4 regions of the Pseudomonas sp. B21-040 genome follow, and region 2 is predicted to be linked to each of the others. Evidence: predicted binding sites of a transcription regulator. Region 2 holds the regulator's gene; each other region holds the start of a gene.
What was found. Region 2 encodes FliA, which starts transcription of late flagellar genes. Its sites were predicted from a motif close to CTAAAGTTTNNNNNNNNNNNGCCGNTAA; they were not measured.
Positions count from the first base shown of each region.

Region 1 (4,112 bases), 1.9 Mb from region 2:
GATTGCTGCTTTAAAACAGTGCCAACAGGTGGGCGCCGAGGAACAGCTGATCGATCCAGAACACCTGATGCAACAGCACAATCAGCCAGAACAACAGCTGAAACGAGACTTTGCGAGTCTTGTGCCGGAACACTTGCTGAGCCAGCAACGCGCCAGGCCAGCCGCCGGCCAGTTCGACCGCATGCAAGACGTTTTCCGGCGTGCGCCAGGTATCGGCGCGGGCCTTGCGCTTGTCACTCCAGTACAGGAAAAACGCCAGCACACTGACGCCCCCATACGCCGCCAGCGGAATCAATGACACCCCGCGCAGCCAGAGCAAAACCGACCCTGCCAACGGCAACGCGCACAGCGCTGCAAAAACCAGCAGCTTGAGTCGTAGATGCTGAATGTGCTCGCCCCCGGACCTGCGCCCGGGGTTGTGGCGCGTGCCGGCGTCACTCATGGCTTGGCCGCGGACCAGTCGACCCAACCAAATTGCCAAGTGGCCAGAATGATCAGGCCGAACACGATGCGATACCAGGCGAACGCCGCGTAGCTGTGGCTGGCGATGAACTTGAGCAAGCCACGGACCGCGATCATGGCGAAGATGAACGCAGTGACGAAACCAATCGCGAACACCGGGAAATCCGCTGGCACGAACAGGTGACGGTATTTGAAGCCCGAGTACACCGCCGCAGCGACCATGGTCGGCATCGCCAGGAAAAACGAGAACTCGGTAGCGGTCTTGCGCGACAGGCCAAACAGCAACCCGCCGATGATGGTCGACCCGGAACGCGATGTACCTGGAATCATTGCCAGGCACTGAGCGAAACCGACTTTCAACGCATCTTGCCAAGTAATCTCGTCAACGGTTTCGGCGTGCACTTCGTGTTGGCGCTTCTCGGCCCACAACATGATGATCCCGCCCACAACCAGCGCGGTGGCGACAGTAATCGGGTTGAACAGGTAGTGGTGAATCAAGTCGGAGAAAATCACCCCCAACACCACGGCTGGCATGAATGCGATCAGCAGATTGGCCGTGAATCGGCGAGCGCTCGGTTGGGTCGGCAACCCCGTGACCACATCGAGAATCTTGCGGCGAAATTCCCACACCACCGCCAGGATCGCGCCCAATTGAATAATGATGTTGAACGCGATAGCACGTTCACCACCGAAGTCGAGCAAGTCGGCCACGATGATTTGGTGCCCGGTACTGGAAATGGGCAGAAACTCCGTCAGCCCTTCTACTACGCCAAGTATCAATGCCTGAAAGGCGGTCCAAAGATCCATCAATCCCCCAAGAAGCGATGCCCCCAGGCATGCCCCGTTAGTTTTCTTAAAACGTTCATTGCGCTGAGCGTAGTTGAAGTTCCGCGCGCACAGGATCCAGACGAAACCGTAAAAATTCCGTGAAAAGCTGCAAGGATTCAGGTTTTTCCGCGCGGGGCCGAAATCCTAGCAGACATGCCTTTATAACGCTGCCGCGGAATAGGACTTGGGTCGCATATGCCCGAACGGCAAAGCGTGCTTGGATGCTGGCAATCGTTTATTACAAGAAAAAGAAAATCGGAGTGACAGCGTTATGAACAGCTTACGCAGTGTGTCGATCAGCCGGCGCTTGTGGCTCATCTTGATCGTGTCGGTGGTGATGCTACTGACATTGGGCATGCTGATGCTCAAGCAGATTCACGACGACCTTTATCAGGCCAAGGCCCAGAAAACCCAGCACGTCGTGCAGACCGCCAGCGGCATTCTGAATTACTACCATGACCTGGAGACTGCGGGCACCCTCACCCGCGATGCCGCGCAGAAGCAGGCGCTGATGGCGGTTCGCGGGTTGCGCTATGACCAGAATGACTACTTCTGGATCAACGACCTGACGCCGGTGATGATCATGCACCCGGCCAACCCCAAACTCGACGGTCAGAACCTGTCGGCCATCCGCGACCCGGACGGATTCGCGGTGTTTAACGAAATGGTCGCCGTGGCCAAGGCCAAGGGCGCCGGCGTGGTCAATTACCGCTGGCCGAAACCTGGTGCCAGCGCACCGGTGGAAAAAACCTCCTACGTCAAACTCTTCGAACCCTGGGGCTGGGTGATTGGGTCGGGCGTGTACATCGATGACATGCAGGCCGAGTTTTATGGCCAGGTCTGGAAGGCGACGTCCCTCGGCGTGGTGATTGCCCTGGTGATGGCCCTGCTGGTCATGCTGATTGCGCGCAGTATCGTGCGTCCGCTCCAGGAAACGGTGAATGCCATGGCCAATATCGCCAGCGGGGAAAGTGACCTGACCCGCAGCCTAGAAACCCATGGCAACGACGAGGTGGCGCAACTGGCGCGACACTTCAATGCCTTTACCAGCAAGTTGCGCCAGGTCATTACCCAATTGCAGGTGTCCGCCAGTGACCTGGGGCAATCGTCCAGTGACTTGGGCAATGACGCCACCCAGGCCCAGCAGCGCAGTCAGCAGCAATCACAGCAAATGGAACTGGTGGCCACAGCGATCAATGAAGTGACCTACGGCGTACAGGATGTGGCCAAGAACGCCGAGCATGCGGCCAGCGAAATGCGCGATGCCGAGTCTCAGGCGCAGCAGGGACAGATCAACATTGACGGAAGCTTGCAGCAGATCGACAAACTGTCCGGCACCATCGATCAAGCCGTGGAAGTGATTCGTACCCTGGCCACAGAAAGCACGCAGATCGGCAGCGTCCTGGAGGTGATCCGTTCCATCGCCGAGCAAACCAACCTGCTCGCCCTCAACGCTGCCATCGAGGCCGCGCGGGCCGGTGAACAGGGGCGTGGTTTTGCGGTGGTGGCCGATGAAGTGCGCCTGCTGGCCCAGCGCACGCAGAAGTCGACAGCGGAGATCCAGTCGATGATCGAGCGCCTGCAAAACCACTCGGAAGCGGCGGTCAAGGTTATCGGCGACAGTAGCCGGGCATCGCAACTGACCATTGAACAGGCCGGGCTGGCCGGTGCGAGTTTAACGGCAATCGGCCAGGCATTACGTAACCTCAACGGGTTGAACGCATCGATCGCCAGTGCGACGTTGCAGCAAGCCCATGTGGTGGAGGACATCAATCAGAACGTGACCCAGGCTGCACAGTTGTCCCACAGCACCGCGCTGGCGGCGCAACAATCGAACGTGGCCAGTGTGCGATTGAAAGACCTGAGCGAACAGTTGAACGGGTTGCTCAAGCAATTTCGCGTGTAACCCCCCTGTAGCAACTGTCGAGCAGCGCGAGGCTGCGCGCGGCGACGAAGTCGTCGTAAACCTGCGAACGCGGCTGTCCTGACACGTCCTGGGGCCCCGGACGCAGCCTCGCGCTGCTCGACAGCTGCTACAGCGCTGGTTCTACTTGGCGGCGGCTGCCGGTACAATCCGCCCCCACTTCGCTTTCCCAAGGAACCTCCATGTCCGGGCTTGAACTGTTTGCCGCTGCCCTCGGTGTAATCGCCGTCTGGCTGACCGTCAAACAGAACCCCTGGTGCTGGCCGATCGGTCTGGTCATGGTGCTGCTTTATAGCTGGATCTTTTTTGAGGTAAAGCTGTATTCGGACATGCTCCTGCAAGTGATCTACGCCGCGCTGCAACTCTATGGCTGGTGGCAATGGACCCGCGCAGGCGAGGCGAAAACCGGTCGGCAGGTCAGTCGCCTCGATGGCAAGTCGGTAGCCCTTGGCCTTGCGGTCGGCGCGCTGGGCAGTGCGCTGTTGGGCGCCGCCATGGCGCACTGGACCGATGCCGCCCAGCCTTGGCTCGACGCCGCACTGACCGGCTTCAGTCTGGTTGCACAGATGTGGATGGCGCAAAAACGCGTGCAATGCTGGCCACTGTGGATTGCCGTCGATGTGGTTTTCGTCGGGCTGTTTATCTACAAAGGCATGTACATCACATGTGCCCTCTATGCACTGTTCCTGCTGCTGGCAGTGCAAGGCTGGCGTGAATGGCGGGCCGAGCCGGCGCTACGCACGTGAAGGTGCTGGTGCTGACGGGGCCCGAATCCAGCGGCAAGAGCTGGCTGGCGGCCGAGTTACAAGGGCATTTTGGCGGCGTGCGAGTCGATGAATTCGTGCGTTGGTTCATCGAACAAAATCCCCGCGACACCTGCCTGGGCGATATTGCTGAG
Region 1 is NZ_CP087176.1:3,578,880-3,582,991, forward strand. It holds gene LOY55_RS16460 (MmcQ/YjbR family DNA-binding protein) at 1-14, shown strand, start outside; gene LOY55_RS16465 (DUF1294 domain-containing protein) at 11-442, opposite strand; gene LOY55_RS16470 (undecaprenyl-diphosphate phosphatase) at 439-1,269, opposite strand; gene LOY55_RS16475 (methyl-accepting chemotaxis protein) at 1,562-3,196, shown strand; gene pnuC (nicotinamide riboside transporter PnuC) at 3,397-3,960, shown strand; gene LOY55_RS16485 (AAA family ATPase) at 3,957-4,112, shown strand, end outside.
Region 1: LOY55_RS16475 (methyl-accepting chemotaxis protein) is a predicted target of FliA. The motif match lies at 1,406-1,433, and genes of this name have one in related genera.

Region 2 (4,112 bases):
GCGTTCGACTCGATGCGTTTCGAACTCAACAGCCTGCGCGAACTGATGGAAGTGCAGCTCGGCTCGCTGGCCTGGAATCAACTGCAAGGCAGCCGTCCGGCCCAGGCCAATCTGTGGCGTCGCCTGCAACGCATCGGCTTGTCCGGCCCGTTGTCCCGCGATTTGCTGGCGATGGTTCCCGACATCGATGAGCCCCGTCAGGCCTGGCGCATGTTGCTGGCGCACCTGGCGCGGATGATTGCCACGCCGGAAGTCGAACCACTGGAAGAGGGCGGTGTGATTGCCATGGTCGGTCCTGCCGGCATGGGCAAGACCACCACGCTGGCCAAACTCGCGGCCCGTTACGTGCTTAAGTACGGCGCGCAGAACATCGCGCTGGTGAGCATGGACAGCTTCCGCATCGGTGCCCAGGAACAACTCAAGACGTTGGGGCGTATCCTCAATGTGTCGGTAACCCACGTCGATCCGGGCCAGTCCCTGGTTCAGGCACTGGAGCCGCTGCTGCGCAAACGCGTCGTGCTGATCGATACCGCGGGCCTTCAGGCCAGCGATCCGGCACTGCGCATGCAGCTTGAAAGCCTGGCCGGACGTGGCATCAAATCAAAAAATTATCTGGTATTGGCAACCACCAGCCAGAAACAGGTTCTAACAGCCGCTTATCACAGTTACAAGCGCTGCGGGCTCGCTGGCTGCATCCTGACTAAACTGGATGAAACGGCAAGTCTGGGCGAGGTGTTAAGCCTGGCGATCAGTCATGAGTTACCGGTGGCCTACCTGACTGACGGTCCGCGGATTCCGGATGATTTGCATCTGCCGCGTCGTCATCAATTGGTCAGCCGTGCCGTCAGCGTACAAATGCAGGAAGAACCCAGCGAAGAAGCCATGGCTGACATGTTCGCTGATATTTACCACAGCCCGACCAAGCAGGTTGGCTAAGGTAGTAATGAACAGTTTTTGTACCTACATCGATGGTCTGCCATGCATTGTTCCAATTGCGAACGCGCAGCCAGTAATGTGGCCTCCGTCTATGCAAGACAAGGTAAAGAAATAACATGGGCAGCATGCATCCCGTACAGGTGATCGCGGTGACCGGCGGCAAGGGTGGCGTCGGCAAGACTAACGTGTCAGTGAATTTGTCGCTGGCCCTGGCTGAGCTCGGCCGTCGCGTCATGCTGTTGGACGCTGACCTGGGCCTGGCGAACGTTGACGTCCTGCTGGGACTGACACCCAAACGTACCCTGGCCGACGTGATCGAAGGCCGCTGCGAGCTGCGCGACGTTCTGTTGCAAGGGCCGGGCGGTATTCGAATCGTTCCGGCGGCGTCCGGTACACAGAGCATGGTTCACTTGAGCCCGGCGCAACACGCCGGCCTGATCCAGGCGTTCAGTGATATTGGCGACAACCTCGACGTACTGGTCATCGACACCGCTGCAGGTATTGGTGACTCGGTAGTCAGTTTTGTTCGCGCGGCCCAGGAAGTATTGCTGGTGGTCTGCGATGAGCCCACCTCGATCACTGACGCCTACGCGCTGATCAAATTGCTCAACCGCGATTACGGCATGAACCGCTTCCGTGTCCTGGCCAACATGGCCCAGAGCCCGCAAGAAGGTCGCAACCTGTTCGCCAAGTTGACCAAAGTCACCGATCGCTTCCTCGACGTCGCCCTGCAATACGTCGGCGCGGTGCCTTACGACGAAAGCGTGCGCAAGGCCGTGCAGAAACAGCGCGCCGTGTACGAAGCCTTCCCGCGTTCCAAGTGTGCCCTGGCGTTCAAGGCCATCGCTCAGAAGGTCGATACGTGGCCGTTGCCTGCCAACCCGCGTGGGCACCTGGAGTTTTTCGTCGAGCGCCTCGTGCAACAGACCGCAGGACCCGTCCTATGACAGCCAGTGGCTACAACCTCTACAAGAAGTCGGCGCGTGACGCGCAGTACGAGCTGATCGAGCGTTACGCGCCACTGGTCAAACGCATTGCTTACCATTTGCTGGCGCGTCTGCCAGCCAGTGTGCAGGTTGAAGATTTGATTCAGGCCGGGATGATCGGCCTGCTGGAAGTATCGACCAAATACGACGCCAGCAAAGGCGCGAGTTTCGAGACGTACGCGGGCATACGAATCCGCGGCGCAATGCTCGATGAAGTGCGCAAGGGGGACTGGGCGCCACGCTCGGTCCACCGAAATACCCGCATGGTCAGTGACGCAATTCGCTCTATTGAAGCTAAAACCGGCCGTGACGCTAAAGATCACGAGGTTGCGGCCGAACTCCAATTGAGTCTCGACGATTATTACGGGATTTTGAACGACACCCTGGGCAGCCGCCTATTCAGTTTCGACGATCTGTTGCAAGACGGCGAACACGAAGGGCTGCACGAGGATGGCGCGAGTGCTCATCTCGAACCGTCACGCGATCTGGAAGATGAACGCTTCCAGGCGGCGCTGGCGGACGCGATTGCCAATTTGCCGGAGCGCGAGCGACTGGTGTTGGCGCTGTACTACGACGAAGAGTTGAATCTCAAGGAAATCGGTGAGGTCCTGGGGGTCAGCGAATCGCGGGTCAGCCAGTTACACAGCCAGTGCGCGGCCCGCTTGCGGGGGCGTTTGGGGGAGTGGCGAGCGCGCTGAAGGCAGTGTGGGGACACTGCGAACGTGGCTGGTGCGGTTTTGAACGGCACCGGTTGCGATCTGTTGTGCTCCAGACAGTCATCGAATGCATTGCCGGATTGATTGAAATGGCGCGTCCAGGTGCTGGGCGCGTTTAAGACTGCTTGGAGGTCGAATTGGACAAGAACATGAAAATCCTCATCGTTGATGACTTCTCAACGATGCGGCGGATCATAAAAAACCTGTTGCGTGACCTTGGGTTCACCAACACGGTCGAGGCCGACGATGGCACTACTGCCATTCCGGTTCTCAACAGCGGGAGCATCGACTTTCTGGTAACGGACTGGAACATGCCTGGCATGACCGGTATCGACTTGCTGCGTCACGTGCGCGCCGATGAAAAGCTCAAGCACCTGCCGGTGCTGATGGTGACCGCTGAAGCCAAGCGCGAGCAGATCATTGAAGCAGCCCAGGCCGGTGTAAACGGCTACGTGGTCAAACCCTTCACGGCCCAGGCGTTGAAAGAAAAAATCGAGAAGATTTTCGAACGCATCGGTTGATCCACTGCGCCACGGGGGAGCTATGGAGCATAAAGAATCTTCACTGGGCGATTTTGAATCGACCCTGAAAAAACACGCCGTCGAACTGGTCGCCAGCCTTGAAAAAGGCAGGTTCGGCGAGGCTGTGCAACTGATCCATGAGCTCAATCAGACCCGTGACCGCGGCCTGTATCAGGAAGTGGGCAAGCTCACTCGCGAGCTGCACAGCGCGATCGTCAACTTCCAGATTGACCCGAACATGCCGCAAGCCGAGGAAGTGTCACAGATCACGGACGCCACCGAGCGCCTGGGGTATGTGGTCAAGCTCACCGAGGCCGCGGCCAACCGCACCATGGACCTGGTGGAAAGCGCCACGCCGCTGGTCAACAACCTGAGCGATGAAGCCCAGGCGTTGAGCACCGACTGGAGCCGGTTCATGCGTCGTGAAGTCGGGGCTGAAGAGTTTCGTGAACTGGCCCGTCGGGTCGACGGTTTTCTGACTCGCAGTATCGAAGACAACCGCATGGTGTCGAGCAACCTCAACGACATCCTGCTGGCTCAGGATTACCAGGACCTCACCGGTCAGGTCATCAAGCGTGTGACCCAATTGGTCACCGAAGTTGAAAGCAATTTGCTCAAGCTCGTACTCATGGCCAGCCAGGTAGACCGCTTTGCGGGTATCGAACATGACCGTGAATCGATGCTGGCTGAAAAAGATCCGCAAAAACATCTCTCTCAGGGTGAAGGTCCGCAGATTCATGCCGATAAAAGAGAAGACGTTGTGTCCGGTCAGGACGATGTGGACGATTTGCTATCCAGCCTGGGATTTTAGAGTTTTAGCATTCTAGGTTTTTTAGGTTTTTAAACCTGTTAGGAGCACCCCATACATGAGCTTCGGCGCCGATGAAGAGATCCTTCAGGATTTCCTGGTTGAGGCCGGCGAGATTCTAGAGCAACTGTCCGAACAGCTGGTC
Region 2 is NZ_CP087176.1:1,722,713-1,726,824, forward strand. It holds gene flhF (flagellar biosynthesis protein FlhF) at 1-936, shown strand, start outside; gene fleN (flagellar synthesis regulator FleN) at 1,053-1,883, shown strand; gene fliA (RNA polymerase sigma factor FliA) at 1,880-2,620, shown strand; gene LOY55_RS07760 (chemotaxis response regulator CheY) at 2,788-3,159, shown strand; gene LOY55_RS07765 (protein phosphatase CheZ) at 3,182-3,970, shown strand; gene LOY55_RS07770 (chemotaxis protein CheA) at 4,026-4,112, shown strand, end outside.

Region 3 (4,112 bases), 1.9 Mb from region 2:
TTTTACGAACAGTGATAGCAGTTTTAGCCGGTTTATCTTGTTTCTGTCGAGGTCGACACTGTGCGCTCACACCACAGGGAGTTGATTTCATGCAAACACGTCAATTGGGCAAAAACGGCCCGCAAGTCTCCGCCATTGGCCTCGGCTGCATGGGCATGACCGATTTCTACACCACGGGCGTGGACATCCGCGAGGCCACTGCCACCCTGCATCGTGCGCTCGAATTGGGGATCAACCTGCTCGACACCGCCGACATGTACGGCCCTCACACCAACGAAGCATTGATTGGCAAAGCCATTGTCGGCAAACGCGAGCAGGTGTTTCTGGCGAGCAAATTCGGGATCGTCCGCGACCCGTCCAACCCCACGGCACGGGGCGTCAATGGACGGCCGGAATACATTCGCACGTCTATCGACGGCACCCTCAAACGCCTCGGCGTGGAAACCCTGGATTTGTATTACCAGCATCGGATCGATCCGCAGGTGGCCATCGAAGAAACCGTCGGCGCCATGGCCGAGTTGGTCAAGACCGGCAAGGTGCGTTACCTCGGTTTGAGCGAAGCCTCGGCCGCCACGCTGGAACGGGCGCACAAGGTGCATCCCATCAGTGCGCTGCAAAGTGAGTATTCGTTGTGGAGTCGCGATCAGGAAGAGAACGGTTGCCTGGCCGCGTGCCAGCGATTGGGCGTCGCGTTTGTGCCCTACAGTCCATTGGGGCGCGGCTTTCTGACGGGTGCGTTAAAAAGCCCGGATGACTTCGCGGCAGACGACTACCGGCGTTTCAGTCCGCGTTTCCAAGGCGAAAACTTTGCGAAGAATCTGTTGCTGGTGCAGCAGGTACAGGCATTGGCGACAGACAAAGGCGTGACAGCCGGTCAGTTGGCGTTGGCCTGGGTACTGGCGCAAGGTGACTACCTGATTCCGATTCCAGGGACCAAGCAGCGTAAATACCTTGAAGAAAACGTCGCCGCCCTGGAGGTAAAACTCAGCCGCGACGAGTTGCAAGCGCTGGAAGGAATCTTTCCGGCAAATGCGACGGCAGGCTTGCGCTACCCGGAGGAAGTCATGAAGTTGCTTGACCGCTGACAACATTGCCGGCCCGTTCGTTGTCCGGAACGGGCCGGCAACCGATCATGCCTTGGCGTTGACGCCCTTGTCCAAAGGGACCGTGGTTCCGTTGCCTTTGCCATAAGTGTGCAAGTTCTGCAGCACGTAAATAGCCGTCTTGTATTCCGGGATCAGGCCAACGGCGTACTTGTCACCTTTGATGCTGTTGTTCTGGATGGTGTCCAGTTGGGTGGCAAAGTATTCCAGCGCATTAAACTTCGCATCCGGGTCGTTCTGTACCCCGAACCGGTCAAACTTGTCACCGGCGTTCATCAATGTCATCGAGGTGATATCAGAAATAAGCCCTCTGCCTCGTAAGAAGGCGGCGAGATTGCCCAGTTGTTTCGACGAAACATTGGCCGGGTCGAAGCCTTTAACGTTTCTATGCAGTTTTTGTTCATCCATTTTCGCCGTATTCAGCGCGTTGAGATTGGTGCCCACCAATGCCAGCATCTGCTTGACTCTGGCGTTTTGCGTCACAGGCTTGCCGTTGCTACCTGTGTTCTGAATCAGCAGACCGGCCTTGGCCGTCCAGCCCCCGGTATAGCCGATAGTCATGACTGAATTCCCGACTGCGTCACCATAAACAACTCCTTGTCCGACCGAGTTTAAAGTCGGCGAGTATCGGCGTGGCAACTGGCCACACCAACAACTTATTCCATATTTTTACAATTTCCGTACATTTCAAATACAAACGATCAAGTGTTTAGTTTTATTGCTCTAAACACACTGTCCATAAAACGTATGAACAACTGAACAGGCTCTTTGTACGTCTTGTTTAGTTCGTTTATTTCAGACTCGATACGCTCAGTGCCTGACACCTCGCTATCACACCTCCCAACCTTGGACGGTCGTACCTAAAGCTATCCCTGCGCAGGCCGATAGCCCGACGAAGCACCGCCGCTTAATCCAAGCCCAATAATAAAAGTGCTGCACACAAGGACCGGTCCCATGCCCCCATTCCGTACCATTCAGGGTCGCTACACACTATTTCTGGTGCTGTTTATCCTGCTGCTGTTTGGCCTGACGGTGGCCGGCATCAGCCAGTTGGTTGCGCCTAAACTGCGCCATACCGAGGAACAGGTCGCCCTCAATCGCATCGCCGAAGTCGCCCAACAAATTCAGGGTGAACTGAACAAGGTTCAGGCCCAGCAGCGCAGCATTACCCAAACCATTCCTTTGCTCGACAGCGCCGCCATTGACACGGTGTTGCCAGGCCTGGTGGATCAGTACGGTGAATTGAAAGTGTTCGGTGGCGGGATCTGGCCATTGCCCGGCCAGCGCGAAGCCGGGCGAAACAAGTTCAGCACTTTCTGGCACCGCGACGCCTCGGGCAAGCTGGCGGCCAATGCCTTCTGGAACAGCGACGCCGCGCCGAACTATTACGACCAGGCCTGGTACAAGGGCGGCATGCAAACACCACGAGGCCAATGCGCCTGGGCGGCAGCCTACAAAGATGACGCCAGCGCCGAGCCACGCACCAACTGCGCCATGGCCATTCAGAAAAATGGCGTGGCGTACGGTGTCTCGACCATCGACGTGACGCTGGGCTTCTTCAACGACCTGATCGCACGCAAGGAGAAAGACCTCGGCGCTGAAATGCTGATCGTCGAAGCCGATGGCAAGATCATCAGCAACAGTTCGCGCATCAGCGGCCCGATTGTCCTGAAAAACATCAGTGAACTGGCAGGCAACTCGCCGTTCGCCAACCTAGTGAAAGCCGGCCTGCAAAACCGCGACCCGTCGCAGCGCGTCGAATTTGATAACAACGGTGAAGACAGCACCTTCTTCATGCGCCCGATCGAAGGCTCGCCGTGGTTTCTCGCCACGGCCTTGCCGACCAAACTGATCACCGCCCAGCGCGATGACGTCCTGAGCACATTGAGCCTGTTGCAAATTCCGATGGTGATCCTGCTGGCAATGCTGCAGATCTACGCGATCCGCCAACTGGTCCAGCGCTTGAAAATCCTCAAGGGCAATATCGATGCGCTGTCGACCGGAGACGCCGACCTGACCAAGCGCATCATCATTCGCGCCGAAGACGAACTGGGCGCCATCGGTCATTCGGTCAACGCGTTTCTTGTCTACTTGCAGAACATGATCGGTGAAGTGACCGAGGCCACCGGCGCAATGGCGTCCAGCCTCGACAATCTGCAACGTACCTCGGCGCATACCAGTCAGATTCTGGTGCGTCATGCCTCGGAAACCGATCAGACCGTCACCGCCATCACCGAAATGAGTTCGACCGCTGAAAGCGTCGCGCAAAACGCTGCCGAGACGGCCGCTTTCACCAAGCGCGCCAACGAAAACGCCGACCGTTCGCGGGTAGTGGTCGGCGAAGCGTCCAGCAGCGTGATTGCATTGATCGAAGAGGTGGCGAGCGCCACCCACAAGGTTGAAAGCATGCAGCAGGACGCCCAACGCATCACCGAGATTCTCGGGGTCATTGGTGCCATCGCCGGGCAAACCAACCTGCTGGCGCTCAACGCGGCCATCGAAGCCGCGCGGGCCGGTGAGCAAGGACGAGGCTTTGCGGTGGTTGCCGATGAAGTCCGCGCCCTCGCCGGCCGCACGCAGGACAGCACCTCGCAGATCAATGAAATGCTGACGCGCCTGACCCAAGGTGTCAGCTCATCGGTCAGTGCGATGGAAAACACCCAGGCCAGTTGCCAGTCCGCCGCCGATGCGACAGCACGGGTCAACTCCGGCCTGGATGAAATGGCCGGTTCCGTCAGCCACATCAACAGCCTGAGCACCCAGATCGCCACCGCCGCCTCGCAACAAAGTGCGGTCACCGAAGAGATCAACCGCAGCATGGTGCAGATCCGCCACATGGTGGAAGAACTGGTGAAGAGTGGTCAGGCCAGCGAGCTCAATACCCGGCAATTGCTGGAAGCCAATGCGCGGGTGAGCTCGATCATGGGGCGGTTCAAGGTTCGGTGATTGCCTGAACCTTGAATTGAACCCGAATCCGAATCCGAATCTGAACCCGAACCTGTACCTGTA
Region 3 is NZ_CP087176.1:3,629,167-3,633,278, forward strand. It holds gene LOY55_RS16695 (aldo/keto reductase) at 90-1,085, shown strand; gene LOY55_RS16700 (hypothetical protein) at 1,131-1,664, opposite strand; gene LOY55_RS16705 (methyl-accepting chemotaxis protein) at 2,058-4,049, shown strand.
Region 3: LOY55_RS16705 (methyl-accepting chemotaxis protein) is a predicted target of FliA. The motif match lies at 1,964-1,991, and genes of this name have one in related genera.

Region 4 (4,112 bases), 2.8 Mb from region 2:
TGCTCTACCGCCACACCCGCGCCGTAACGCCCACCGAAGCCGGGCGCATGCTCGGTCATCATGCGCGGCTGGTGCTGGTGCAACTGGAAGAAGCCGAGCAAGCCTTGCAAGAACAGCAAAGCGAACCTAGCGGGCTGGTGCGGATCAACGCCCCGGTGGTTTTCGGCCAACGGCACCTGACGCCGTGGCTGGGGCAATTGTGCGAGCGCTATCCGGAGCTGCAACTGGATATCCAGCAAACCGACCACTACATCGACCCGCTGCAAGAAGGTGCCGACCTGCTGTTTCGCATCGGCCCGCTGCACGACTCCAGCATGCAGGCGCGCATTCTGGCGCCTCACCGGTTTCAAGTCGCCGCCAGCCCGGCCTACCTAGAACGCCACGGCACACCGCAACACCCTGAAGACCTCGCAGCGTATCAATGCCTGGCCTACAAAGGCGCGACAGGCCTGCAACGCTGGTTTTTCCGCAAGGATCAGCAGGACTGGACGCCCTACTCGGTCAAAGGGCCGATCACCGGCAATCACGCTGACACCCTGGTTCAAGCCGCCGAACAAGGGTTGGGGTTGGTGATGTTTCCGTCATGGTTGATTGGCGAGGCAGTGCGCGAAGGCACGCTGGTGCCGGTGCTGGGGGACTTTCAGGTATCCAACAGCCTGGAGCCGCAGCAGATTGCGGTGTTGTGGCCGGGCAGCCGACGGTTGTCGGTGAAGGTGCGGACGGTGATTGATTTCTTTGTTGAATGCTTTGGGGCTGTGCCGTATTGGGACAGACCGTAGCATCAACATAAATCTATAGCAGCTGGCGCAGCCTGCGTTCGGCTGCGCAGCAGTCGTGAAATCAGTCGATGCGGTGTTTCAGGAAGACCTCGCACTCAAGGTTTACGACTGCTTCGCAGCCGAACGCAGGCTGCGCCAGCTGCTACAAAGAATGCTTAACGGCTCAGATACGGAACTGGCCGACCAGTTTGCCAAGGCGCTGGCCGAGGTCAGCCAGGCTGCGCGAAGTCTGCGCACCGAGCTGCGTTTCATCCGCCACATTGTCCACGGCGACCGCGATCTGATGCACGCTGCGGTTGATCTCTTCGGCCACTGCGGTTTGTTCTTCAGCGGCGCTGGCGATCTGTGCGTTCATCGAGTTGATGGTGCCGATCAACTGCGCCATGGTGTCGAGTGAGGCGCCCGCCTCGTTGGCCTGCGCGGACGTGCCGTCGCCGGCTTCGCTGGAACGGCGCATGGCTTCCACCGCCGATTGGGTCCCGGCCTGCAAGCGGTCGATCATGCCCTGGATTTCCTGGGTGCTGATTTGCGTACGACTGGCCAGCGCGCGAACTTCATCGGCCACCACCGCAAACCCGCGCCCCGCTTCGCCGGCACGGGCCGCTTCGATGGCGGCGTTGAGTGCCAGCAAGTTGGTTTGGTCGGCAATCGAACGGATCACACCGAGGACGCTGACAATCGACGACACGTCTTTTTGCAGGCTGTCCAACGACACACCGCTGCTGCGGATGTCGTCCACCAACGCATGAATCTTCACGATACTGCCGGCCACCACACGCTTGGCGGCCTGGCCTTCTTCGTCAGTTTGCTGTGCAGCCACGGCTGCGTTTTGTGCACTTTTGGCCACTTCCTGAGCCGCCGCCGACATTTCGTTGATCGCCGTCGCAACCTGATCGGTCTCATGGCGCTGACGTTCCATGGCCTGGTCCGAACGCTGGGCCTGGTCGGAGACCTGATTCACCAGACCGGTCAGTTGCGAGGTCATTTCGGTGATCTGGCGCACCAGACTGTGGATTTTGTCGACAAAACGGTTGAACGAGCCAGCCAGTTCACCGAGTTCATCCTGGCTGGTGATGGACAAGCGGCGCGTCAGGTCGCCCTCGCCCGCCGCGATGTCATCGAGGTTGGCTTTCATCAGGTTCAGTGGACGCAGAATGGTGTTGGCCAGCAGCAGGCCGACCGCCGCAATCACCAACAGCAGCACCGCGGCAATCCCGACAATGCTCAGCACCACGCCTTCCATGCGTTCCTGGACCTTGGCCTCCACCAGCGCGACTTGCGCTTCGATGCCATCGAGGTTGACCGACGTGCCCACCGCCATGTCCCACTTCGACAGGTATTCGGTGTAGCCGAGTTTAGGCACCAGCACCTGGGTGTTGCCGGGCAGCGGTGAGCTGTATTGCAGGTAGTGAGTACCGTCCTTGGCGACTTTCACCAGGTCGCGGTTGACGTAGACGCCGTTCGGGTCGCGGTTGTCCTTGAAGCTCTGGCCCACGCCTTCGGGGCTGTTGGCCTTGAACAGGCGCACTGTGTTGGAGTCGTAGCCGAAGAAGTAGCCTTCCTTGCCGTAGGTGATGCTCGACAGCAACTTGATCACCTGCGCGCGCGCGGCATCATCACCGGGGGCGGCCGCGTCGTAGAGCGGTTTGATCGTGGTCATGGCCACGGCAACGTAGCTTTGCAGCGTGGCCTTGGCATCGTTGAGCAGGCGCTGACGGGTTTCTTCGACTTCCTTGTGCGCCTGTTCCTGGAGGACGAAAAGCGTGGTCAGGCTGATAACCAAGGCAAAGAGCAACACCGGGAGAACGGCAAGGGACAGGACTTTAGCCTTCAGGCTCATGCGCATGACGGTTCACTCTTTTGGTTTTGTTGGCGTGGTTAAAGGCTTTAACGGCACGCCAACAAAAAACTGTAGGAGCACGGCTTGCCGGCGATGGCGATTTCAAGGACGCCATCGCCGGCAAGCCGTGCTCCTACAGGGTGGGCCAGGTTAGAGAATCATCGCCGCCACCCAGCCGAACGCCAGCAGCGGCAGGTTGTAGTGCAGGAAGGTCGGGACCACGGTGTCCCAGATGTGATGGTGCTGGCCGTCAATGTTCAAACCCGAGGTCGGGCCCAGGGTCGAGTCGGAGGCCGGCGAACCGGCATCACCCAGGGCGCCGGCCGTGCCGACGATGCACACGATCGCCAACGGGCTGAAACCCAGTTGCACGCACAACGGCACGAAAATCGCCGCCAGGATCGGCACGGTGGAGAACGACGAACCAATGCCCATGGTCACCAGCAACCCCACCAACAGCATCAACAGTGCGCCAATGCCTTTGCTGTGGTTGATCCACGAGGCCGACGATTCCACCAGCGTCTGCACCTGACCGGTGGCTTTCATTACTTCGGCGAACCCGGACGCGGCGATCATGATGAAGCCGATCATCGCCATCATCTTCATGCCTTCGGTGAACAGGTCGTCGGTTTCACGCCATTTCACAATGCCCGACACCGAGAAAATCAGGAACCCGGCCAGCGCGCCGATGATCATCGAGTCCAGCAGCAACTGAATAATGAAGGCCGCCACGATGGCGACGCCCGCGACCATCAGGCTCAGCGGGTTGTATTGCACCGCGACCTGTTCGACTTGCTCGATTTTCTCCAGGTCGTAGACGCGTTTCTTGCGATAGCTGAAAAACGCCACCGCCAGGCCGAACACCATGCCCAGTGCCGGAATACCCATGGCGTGGGTGACGTTGATGCCGCTGATGTCCACGCCGCTGCGGGCGACGTTGGCCAGCAGAATCTCGTTGAGGAAGATGTTGCCGAAGCCCACCGGCAGGAACATGTACGGGGTGATCAAACCGAAGGTCATGACGCAGGCAATCAACCGGCGATCCAGTTGCAGCTTGGTCAGCACATATAAAAGCGGCGGCACCAGCAACGGGATAAACGCGATATGTATCGGCAGAATGTTTTGCGAGGCGATGGCCACCACCCACAGCAAACCGATCAGCAGCCACTTGACTTGCCCCCCACCGCTGGCGTGCTGGCGATCAACCATCGCCAGGGCCTTGTCCGCCAGGGCGTGGGCCATGCCGGACTTGGCAATCGCCACCGCGAACGCACCGAGCAAGGCATACGACAACGCGACTGTTGCGCCGCCACCGAGGCCACTATTAAAGGCTTTGAGCGTGGCGTCGATGCCCAGGCCGCCGGTCAAACCACCCACCAGCGCGCCGACGATCAGCGCGATGACCACGTGCACGCGCGACAGACTGAGGATCAGCATGATGCCGACCGCGGCAATTACAGCATTAATCATCGTTACCTCTGGGCAAGCGAAAT
Region 4 is NZ_CP087176.1:4,536,442-4,540,553, forward strand. It holds gene LOY55_RS20775 (LysR family transcriptional regulator) at 1-779, shown strand, start outside; gene LOY55_RS20780 (methyl-accepting chemotaxis protein) at 943-2,625, opposite strand; gene LOY55_RS20785 (Na+/H+ antiporter family protein) at 2,770-4,086, opposite strand.
Region 4: LOY55_RS20780 (methyl-accepting chemotaxis protein) is a predicted target of FliA. The motif match lies at 2,667-2,694, and genes of this name have one in related genera.